One region of the Janthinobacterium sp. SUN206 genome, then DNA from elsewhere that is predicted to be linked to it. Evidence: predicted binding sites of a transcription regulator. Region 1 holds the regulator's gene; each other region holds the start of a gene.
The links. Region 1 encodes FliA, which starts transcription of late flagellar genes. Its sites were predicted from a motif close to CTAAAGTTTNNNNNNNNNNNGCCGNTA; they were not measured.

Region 1 (3,274 bases):
GCGCGCGCCCTTCCGGCGTGGCGTTCGGCGCCACGGGGATATTGTCGGCGTGGCCCACGGCCGTCAGGCGCGACGCCTTGACGCCGCTGGCGATGAACAGGCGCACCACGGCGCTGGCGCGCGCGGCCGACAACTCCCAGTTCGAGGCAAAGGTCGAATTGCTGATCGGCTGCACATCCGTATGCCCTTCCACCTGCACGTCGTGCGTGTCGTCCTTGAGCAGCACGGCCACGGCGCGCAAGGCCTGGTCCGATTCCGCCGTCAGGCCCGCCGCGCCCGGATCGAACAGCACGCTGGCATTGATTTCCACGCTCACACCGCGGCTCGTCTGCGTGACCCGCACCTTGCCTTCCTTGACCAGCGGCGCCAGGGTCGACGTCAGGTCCTGCGCCAGGCGCGTCATGTGTTCGCGCTCGCGGCGGATGGCTTCCGTGCGGCGTTTCAGGGCGGGATTGGGCAACGGGATGGCCTGCGGCGCTTCCATGATGATGGGCGGCGCGCCCTTTTCCAGGCTGAAGGCCTGGCCGATGGCGCTCTGGAAGACGCGGTACTTGCCTTCGTTAACTTGCGAAATCGCATACATGACGACGAAAAAGGCGAACAGCAGGGTGATGAAGTCGGCGTACGAGATCAGCCAGCGGTCCTGGTTATCCGGTTCCTCGTCATACTTCCTGCGCGCGCGCCGCATCATGGTCAATGCTCGTGCAAGAGGCTGGACACGCGCTCTTCGATGATGCGCGTGTGGTCGCCCGTGGCGATGTCGTACAGCACGGCGGCCGTGATTTCATATTGCACCACGCGGCGCGAGACGATGGCCTTGAGTTTATTGGCCACCGGCAGGAACAGCAGATTGGCCAGACCCACGCCATAGATGGTCGAGACGAAGGCCACGGCGATGCCGCCGCCCAGCTTGCTGGGGTCGGTGAGGTTTTCCATCACGTGGATCAGGCCCAGCACGGCGCCCAGGATGCCGATTGTAGGCGAATAGCCGGCCGCCGATTCCCACACCTTGACGGCCTGGCGCTCGGCCATTTCGTAGGCGGAGATTTCCACGTCGAGCAGCTGACGCAGCTTGTCGGGCGCGATGCCGTCGACGATCATGCGCAAACCCTTGGCGTTGAAGCGGTCGGCCGTGTTTTCCATCAGGCGTTCGAGCGCCAGCGGGCCGTCGCGGCGCGCCGTCAGGCTCCATTGCCCGATGTCGCGCGCCAGCGCAGCGCGCGTGTCGGACGGCGGCAGGAACACCCAGCGCAGCATTTCCAGGCCGCGGACAAAAGTGCGCAGCCGCGTCTGCAGCAGCACGGCGCCGAAGGTGCCGACGATGACGATGGCAAAGGCGGCCGGCTGCAGCAGGGAGGCCATCTTGCCGCCTTCCAGTGCCTGGCCGACCAGCAGGCCGGCCAGCGCCAGCGCCAGCCCGATTACGCTGGACCAGTCCACGCCAGCTCCCTCAAGGTTGCGCGCAGGCGCGCGACGGCCTGGGTATGCAGCTGCGAGACGCGCGATTCGGATACGCCCATCACCGCGCCGATCTCCTTCAGGTTCAGCTCTTCTTCGTAATACAGGCCCATGAGTATTTTCTCGCGTGGCGGCAGCGCGTCGATGGCATCGATCACGGATTGCCGGAAATCGGTATCGAGCAGGGAACGCAAGGGGTCGCTGTCCTCGTCCACGCAGTGGCGGTCGAGGAAGCTGTCATTGCCGTCCGGGTCATGAAAGTCTTCGTAGTACACGAGCTGGTGGCCGCCGCCGTCGCCCAGCATTTCCTGGTAGTCGGCCAGCGACATTTTCAGCAGCTTCGCCACTTCCGACTCGGTCGGCGGATGGCCGAGGCGCTGCTGCAGGGTGCTCATCGCCTCTTCGATCTTGCGCATGTTCTGGCGCATGCTGCGCGGCAGCCAGTCGCTGGTGCGCAATTCGTCGAGCATGGCGCCGCGGATGCGCAGCACGGCATACGTCTCGAACTGCGCGCCATGCGTCTCTTCATAGCGCGTAATGGCATCGAGCAGGCCGATCATGCCGGCCTGGATCAGGTCATCGACCTCGACCGAAGGCGGCAATTTCGCCTTCATATGGTGCGCCAGACGCTTCACCAGCGGAATGTGCTCCGTCAGCAAATAGTCCTTGTTCGATTTCCCTTTGACCGTGTACATAGGCTGCTTATTGTTTTCTCATCTTATCTGGTGCTGCGGTTCGATTCAGGCGCTGAACTGGTGCGGGCTCCCCGTCTGGTACAAGGTGCCGCCAAGCACCGGCGCCGCCGAACGGGCCAGCCGCTCGGCCAGTCCGCGAAACGCCACCGACGCTCCCGCCAGCGGAAACGCATCGACCACGCTGCGGCCCAGCCGCGCCGCGCGGTGCAGATACTCGTCGGCAGGCACGGACCCCATCGAAGTCAGCTTCACGGCCAGGTAGCGGCTCGCCGCCTGCGCCATATTATCGTATACCACTTTTGCTTCGGATTCGGAAGCGCCGGTGACGAGAATGCCGAACGGACGGCGTCCCAGTTCCTGGCTCAGGCGCTTGATCAGGCAGTACGCCGCCTTGATCGAGGTGGCGCTGGTCGAGACTTGCACGACGATATCCGACGATGCCATCAGCGGCACGGGGAAGCAGGCCCCCTCGTCCGCCACGACGCCGTCGACCAGCACGATGCCGCTCTGGCGCGCCAGCACCTCGAACGTCTTGCCCAGGCGGCGCAGTTCATCCTCGCCCGCATAATCCATGCTGTCCATCAAATGGTTGCGCGCGCCCAGGCTGGCCACGCCGAAGCCTTGCGGCACCTGGTGGATGACCTGGTTCAAGCCGCACTGCTGGCGCGCCACGTCGCGCAGGCTGGCGCCGTGCGCCAGTCCCAGGCGCGATGCCACGCCATCGCTGCCGCCGCTGGCGTCGAGCAGCAGCACGTCATTGCCGCCGTAGACGAGCGACGCGCCCAGGTTGACCAGCATGGCGCCCTTGTCGTCCTGCGGCGTGGCCGAGAGGAACGTCATGACGCGCGGCTGCGGGCCGGCCAGCATGCGGCGCAAGCCTTCGGCCTGGTCGAAATCGAAATTAGCCAAGGTGCACCCCGCGCGCTTCATTGTTGCGGGCGGCCGCCTGCGCCATCAGCAGCGGCAGTTCGGCGTCGGAAAACTGCGTGGCCGCCGCATCGCGCTTGAGCTTGAAGGCACGGTCGATCAGGTAGCCGCGGTCGGCCAGGTACAGGTCTTCCGGCACGCGCTGGCCGTTCGACACATAAAACAGGTTCAGCTTCTGGCGGATCACCACGTCG
Region 2 (3,274 bases), on a different contig from region 1:
AGTCTTGCGCCACCCACAGGCCGAACAGGTTTTCCGTATAAAAATTGGTGGAATTGAGCGGATCGACATCGGCGCGCAAGCTCTCGCCCAGCGCGCGGGCCAGCCCGGCCTGGTCGCGTATGCCATTGATCTTGCTCAACAAGGGCTTGATCGGGGCCCAGCCTTTCGCTTCGATAGCCGATTCATCCATCCAGGAACGGTAAAAATCGCTGACCTGGCGCGCGGAGGCATCGGCCTGCGGCGCCGCCGCCAGGCCCTCGACGAGGGCGATGATGCGCTCGTTGGTCGCATTGGCGAGGATGGCGAACGAACCCCAGCTGCTGCGGTCGGCGGGAATCTCCGTGCTGCGCAGCCAGTCGCCGTTCACGTAGTCATAGAAGTCGTCGCCGGGCAAGACTTTCACGGGGACGGCAGCCGTGTCGCCGGCGGCCTGACCGTGCGCCTGGGCCGGCAAACCAGCCAGCGAGACGCCGGCCAGGGCGAGGACGATGGCGGCCTGGACAGGCGTCCGGGACCAGGAAAAACGCAAACCGTGCATGGCGATCCTTTCGATGGAATAGTCAAAATCATAGCCTGTTTCCCATGCAAAAAGCATCCCGGAACTTTTTTGCATGCGGACAAAAAATCGGCCTATAGTTTCACGACCCCGTGCCGCGCGTACGCCAAGGAGATTGCCATGCAACTGGAAGCGCTGTTCCAGCAACCCCACGCCCTGCCTGCCGCCCCGAAGATCGTCGATGAACTGGTGCGCAGTTTCGACAACCCCGCCATCGCCACCGAAGACATCGCGCGCCAGCTGGGAGCGGACCCGGCCTTGAGCGCCAAACTGCTGCGGCTGGCCAATTCAGCCTATTACCACGTCTCGCGCAGCATCGGCACGGTGGAAGACGCCGTGCTCATGCTCGGCTTTGTTACCGTGCGCACCCTCGTCATCAGCTCGGGCCTGGTCAGCGGCTTCAAGGCCGTGCCCGGCCTGAACCTGCCGCAATTCTGGCGCTACAGCCTGCACAGCGCCGTGTCGGCCCGCTGGATCGCCAGGCAGACGGGCGACAACCAGGACCTGGCGTTCACCATCGGCATGATGCATGCGATCGGCCAACTGGTGATCCATGCCGCCATGCCCGAGCAAGCCATGCAGCTCGACAAGATCGCCCCGCCCCTCGATGCGCGCCGGCTCGACGCGGAGCGGGTCTCGCTGGGCTATGACTATGCACAGGTGGGCGCCGAACTGGCGCGCCGCTGGAAGTTCCCCGGCGCCTTTGCCGACGCCATCGCCGCCTTTCCCGACCCGCTGGCCAAGGCGCCGCTGAACCGCCTGGCCGCCATCATCCACCTGGCCGCCTGGCGCGCCCGCATCGATGAAAACGCCCTGAGCAATGAAGAAATCATCGCCTGCTACCCCGGCAACGTGGCCGAAGCGCTGGGTTTGCCGCCCTCGGTACTGGTCGACAAGATGCCGCCGCCAGCCGAACTGAGCGCGGGATTGGAAGAACTCGTCAAATAAATCCCCCACCGCCGGCATCGCCGACCCTGCATCCATGCGGGTTTGCGGACGATTCCGGCGGATCGCCAAAATTATCCAAATTATTTTCACTTTTTTTTCAAAAACACCCTCAAGTTCCCGTTAAGCACGCCGTTAATCTAGACAAGCGGTAATCCATTCACTAGTTACGGGTGTGCTCATGACCTCCAACGACGTTCTCTCGATGTATGAAAATATTGCAGGAATGACCAATAAAATGGTCGTGGCCGCACGTTCGAGCGACTGGAATGACTTGGATGCCCTGGAAAACCAGTGCGCCAGCGCCGCCAGCACGGTCATGACGGGCAAGGTGCCCGCCCAGGCCGGCGCCTCGCGCCTGCGCAAGATCGACTTGCTCAAGCAAATCCTGGCCAACGACCGCGAAATCCGCACCATCACGGAACCGTGGATGACGCAGTTGCCGAACGCCATGCAAGGTTCGCGCGCCCGCATGTAAGTCATATGGCAGCGCCAGAAACGACAAAAGCACCCGCGGGTGCTTTTTTTACGTCTGCCGCCTTGCCGGGGAGCGCGCCATCTGCGGCGCTCGGGAAACAAGGAGGGGGAATTTGGAAGGCGAGCCCCAGGTATCTCCTGGCGTCGCCTCGCTGCCGGTTGCATCCGGCGTTCGCGAGCACATCGTCGGCATCGCGAACCGCTTCCAGACCCAGGCGTTTATGCAACGCTACACCTGTTTGCCGCGCCACACTATCGTTGGTGACTGCGCCAGGCTGGGGCTGTTTTGTCGTAGAGCAAGTCCACTGAATTAATCATATCACCATATTTAAGAAACAGGCAACACGCGATACAAGCATTTTTCTGTCTTTTTTCAATATCTTTTTTTATATCAAATTCCGGCGCCGCCTTGTCGCAGCCATTGCAACATCATCAACGCGAGAACGGCTCCGGTTCCGGCTCGTCCGCCGCCCCCTCCTCCACCGCCTCCGTCAGCACGGGCGCCTCCTTCTTCTTGCGGCCGAATGGCTTGCGCAGCAAGACCCAGTATTTCGACGGCGCGCCCGGCCCCGCCGCCTGCCTGCGCTTGCGCACGACGTACACGATGAGGGCCGTCAGCAACAGGAAGGCCAGGGTGCCGATACCCAGCCACAGCAAGCCGTTGCCGCCCGCCTTCTTCTCGGCTGCCGGTGCCGCGTGCAGGGGCTTGGGCTTGGGCTTGGCATGCGGCGCCTGCGCCTCAGCCGGCGCAGCGGCGGCAGCAGCGGCGGCAGGCTGAGCCAGCGCCTGTTGCAAGGCGCCGATCTTGCCTTCCAATTCGCCGAGCTTGTCATTCAAAGCCGCGTTTTTCTCGTCCAGCGCCACGCACGCTTGCGCCTGCTCCATATTGGTTTGCGGCGCGCAAGCGGCGACGGGCGCCGTGGCGCGGCGCAACGGCGCCGGACGCAGTGCGGCAGCGGGCGGCGCGGGCGCGGCGGGCGGCGGCACGAACACGCGCGCCGGGCGCACCAGGCCCTCGGCGCGCGCGCGGGCCGCCAGGGCGGCAGCATCGGGCGACGGCGCGGCGGAGACGGCGCGCGGCAATGGCAACGGTTGCGGCACGGGCACGGGCACAGGCGCGGGCGCGGGCGCCGGAACGGCGGACCTGGCTGGCGCGCTGACAGGGGCGACGGCGGCGGGCGGGGCCGGCGTCAGCCACAAGGTGCCCAGGCGCACGACGGCGCCATTGCCACTGCCCAGCAATAAATACAGGTGCACGTGGCCTGCCTGGATCGCTTGCCGCGTTGTCACACGCAC
Region 3 (3,274 bases), on a different contig from region 1:
GCGCGTCGAGATTTGCGGCCGGCGATGCTCACTGTGCCATAGCACAGTTGCGCTTCTCGGCCGCAACTCCCATCCGCTCGCTACGCTTCTGTCAGGCACCGTGATGACTGTTGTTTGTCATCCATAAAAAATGCCGGGCTAGCCCGGCATTTTGCATTTAGTCACGCTGTGGTGCGACGATCTCCGCGTAATCGTAGAGTTCTCCCAGAATTTCCTCGCCCCGCTCATCGACGGATTCCGACAGCACGTCGATTTCCGTAAACAGCATTTCGATGGTGCGGGCGCCGGCGTCGCCGTCGAACAGGCGGGCGGCGCGGTGCTGTTCCCAGCGCAGGCTTTCCGCTTCGCTCAGGGTTTGCGGGAAATTGCGGGCGCGGTAGCGGAACAGCAGTTCCTGCAGGCGCTCATCGGCAAACGAGGGGCGGGCCGTGGCCAGCTTGGCAGGCGTGTCGCGGCGCAAGGATTCGAGCAGGCGGCGGTCGTCGTTGCTGACGAAACCATTGTACAAATCTTCATCCACGTCCAGCGCGGCATTCGCGCCCGGGCGCTGGAACACTTCGGCCCAGACGGCATCCATGTTCGGCGCCGCGGCGGCGAATTGCGCGTTGACCTTCGCCGCGTCCAGATCGATGCCCCATTGCGCGGCCATGGCCGGCGACAAGGTCTTTAAATTGCCGACCAGCATGGGCGACTTGTTCAGGTGCACGCTTTTCACGGGCAGGCGCGTCATGCCTTCCGGCATGGCGTCCTTGCGCGTGAACAAGCGCGTGCGGATGGTGTCGGCGTCCAGCTGGAACAACTCGCGCGGGTCGTAGGCGCAATCCCAGACGAGGATTTCATTTTTATTGCTCGGGTGCGTGGCCAGCGGCCAGACGATGCCCAGGCAACCCCGTTCGGCGGGGAACATGCCCGACACGTGCAGGAAAGGCTGGCGCTCGCCGGCGGCCAGGTGCATGCCCATTTCGCTGGCGACCCGGTCCTTCTTGTGCAGGGCCAGGCAGAATTCGAACAGTTTCGGCTGTTTTTCCTTGATCAGGCGCGCCAGGGCGATGGTGGCGCGCACGTCGGACAGTGCATCATGCGCCGCTTCGTGGGCCAGGCCATTGACCTTGCTCAAGTGTTCCAGTTTAAAACTGGTCTGGCCATCGTCGCGCTTCGGCCATTGAATGCCTTCCGGGCGCAGCGCGTGCGTCATGCGCACCACGTCGAGGATGTCCCAGCGGCCGCAATGGTTCTTCCATTCGCGCGCATACGGGTCGATCAGGTTGCGCCAGAACAGGAAACGCGTGACTTCATCGTCGAAACGGATGGTGTTGTAGCCCACGCCGATGGTGCCTGGCTCCGAAAAGGCCGCTTCGATGGTGGCGGCGAACTGGTGTTCGGGCACGCCCAGCTGCAGACACTGCTGCGGCGTGATGCCCGTGATCAGGCACGACTGCGGGTCGGGCAGGAAATCATTGGCAGGCTGACAATACAGCATGATGGGTTCGCCGATCTCGTTGAGGTCGGCATCCGTGCGGATGGCGGCGAACTGGGCCGGGCGGTCGCGGCGCGGCTGGGCGCCAAAGGTTTCGTAGTCGTGCCAAAGAAAGGTCTGGTTAGTCATTGATGGTCGTTGCTTGATTGGTTATCCGGGCCGCCAAAAGCGGCCGCTGCTACAGTTTTCTGAAAACCTGCCGATACTACACGAGAGGATGGTCATCATCGCGTTTCCCGCATGGTGGCATACATTGCCCGTTCAAGGAGGTCTATCGTGTCAATTCCCATCGCCGCAAGCGGCAATTCCACCCCTTCCGTGACTTCCGTCAGTACGGGCGTTGCCGGCAAGGACGATAAAGTCCAGCAAAAGGACGGCGTCAACGCTGAAATGAGCGTGAATGACCGCACCAAGCTGCAATTGAACGCTTCCATCATGCAGGCGTCGCTGAACGTGTCGATCGGTTCCGAGAACGAACCGCTGGCGCTGCTGTACAAGACGGCCATCACCAACATCAATGAAGCGCTGAAGGGTCAGTACGGCGAGGATGCGATCCAGAACGCGGCTTCGCAGGATAACAGCGCCGAAGCGACGGCGAACCGCATTGTATCGCTGTCGACGGGATTTTTTGATGCTTTCAAGAAACAGAATCCCGGCCTGGACGACGATACGGCCTTGACCAAGTTCATGGACACCATCAGCGGCGGCATGGAAAAAGGCTTCAAGGAAGCGCGCGACATCCTGGGCGGCTTGAAAGTGCTGAATGGCGACATCGCCGGCAATATCGACAAGACGTACGAGCTGGTGCAAAAGGGCTATGCCGACTTCATCGCCGCGCACAGCAGCAAGAAGGATGATGCCGCCAAGCCGGATGCTGGCAAGCCGGCCGACAGCAAGGCTGCCTGAACTACAGCATGACCCTGTTGCGGCCCGATGCTTTGGCGCGATAGAGCGCCGCGTCGGCTGCGGCGATCAGCGCATGGTCGTCCTGTTCGGCCGCCAGGCTGGCCACGCCGAAGGAACCCGTGATGTGCGGCAAGGCGCTGCGCATGTCGGCGAAGATGACGGCGAGCTGCATGCGCTCGCACAAGCGCTCGGCCACCCGCAAGGCCACGTGTTCGTTGGTATCGGGCAAGATCACCATCATTTCCTCGCCACCGTAGCGCACGGCAAAATCCGTGGGCCGCAGGGCGGCGCCCAGCACTTGCGCGGCGATGCGCAGTGCCTGGTCGCCCGCCTGGTGGCCGTGCGTGTCGTTGAAGCGCTTGAAATGGTCGAGGTCTATCATCACCAGCGACAGCGGCGAGCCGCTGGCGTGGGCCGTGACGATCATGTTGGGCAGTAAATCCGTCAGCCAGGCGCGGTTGTACAAGCCCGTCAGGCTGTCGACCATCGACAGCTGGCGGTAGAATTCGCCCAGTTTTTGGCGCCGGCGCAGCAGGGCATTGGCGGCGCGGATGCGGAAGGACAGCAGCCGCAGCAGGTTGCGCGCCAGGCCGTTCGACTGTTCGATCAATTCCCAGACGATGGCCGCGTCGATCACCAGCAAATCGGTTTCTTCCAGGGCGGAAATGGCGGCCAGGTTGCTCGCTTCATCGAGCACCGATTGTTCGCCCACGCTTTCGCCGGGCAAGACCTTGCTGACGGTGCCGTCATCCATGCCCGTGTGGGTGTCGGCGGCCACGGCCAGCGAGCCGCGCAGGACGATGTACAGGCTGGCGCCTTGCGTGTCGGCAATGGCTTCGCCCGCTTCCAGGCGCATCACGGGGCAGGGCGCTAGCATGGCGGCCGTCTGGC

Region 2: the regulator FliA is predicted to act here: its motif matches at 1,613-1,639, upstream of O3300_RS24835 (flagellar protein FliT).
Region 3: the regulator FliA is predicted to act here: its motif matches at 1,656-1,682, upstream of O3300_RS24490 (DUF5610 domain-containing protein).

What each region holds. Positions count from the first base shown of each region.
Region 1 covers NZ_JAPWIB010000001.1:2,452,168-2,455,441, forward strand. The annotation lists gene motD (flagellar motor protein MotD) at 1-688, opposite strand, end outside; gene O3300_RS11080 (flagellar motor protein) at 694-1,440, opposite strand; gene O3300_RS11085 (RNA polymerase sigma factor FliA) at 1,422-2,153, opposite strand; gene O3300_RS11090 (antiactivator of flagellar biosynthesis FleN protein) at 2,199-3,062, opposite strand; gene flhF (flagellar biosynthesis protein FlhF) at 3,055-3,274, opposite strand, start outside.
Region 2 covers NZ_JAPWIB010000005.1:341,923-345,196, reverse strand. The annotation lists gene O3300_RS24845 (M13 family metallopeptidase) at 1-538, opposite strand, end outside; gene O3300_RS24840 (HDOD domain-containing protein) at 677-1,504, shown strand; gene O3300_RS24835 (flagellar protein FliT) at 1,728-1,979, shown strand; gene O3300_RS24830 (FimV family protein) at 2,411-3,274, opposite strand, start outside.
Region 3 covers NZ_JAPWIB010000005.1:272,259-275,532, forward strand. The annotation lists gene sbcB (exodeoxyribonuclease I) at 158-1,606, opposite strand; gene O3300_RS24490 (DUF5610 domain-containing protein) at 1,754-2,383, shown strand; gene O3300_RS24495 (GGDEF domain-containing protein) at 2,385-3,274, opposite strand, start outside.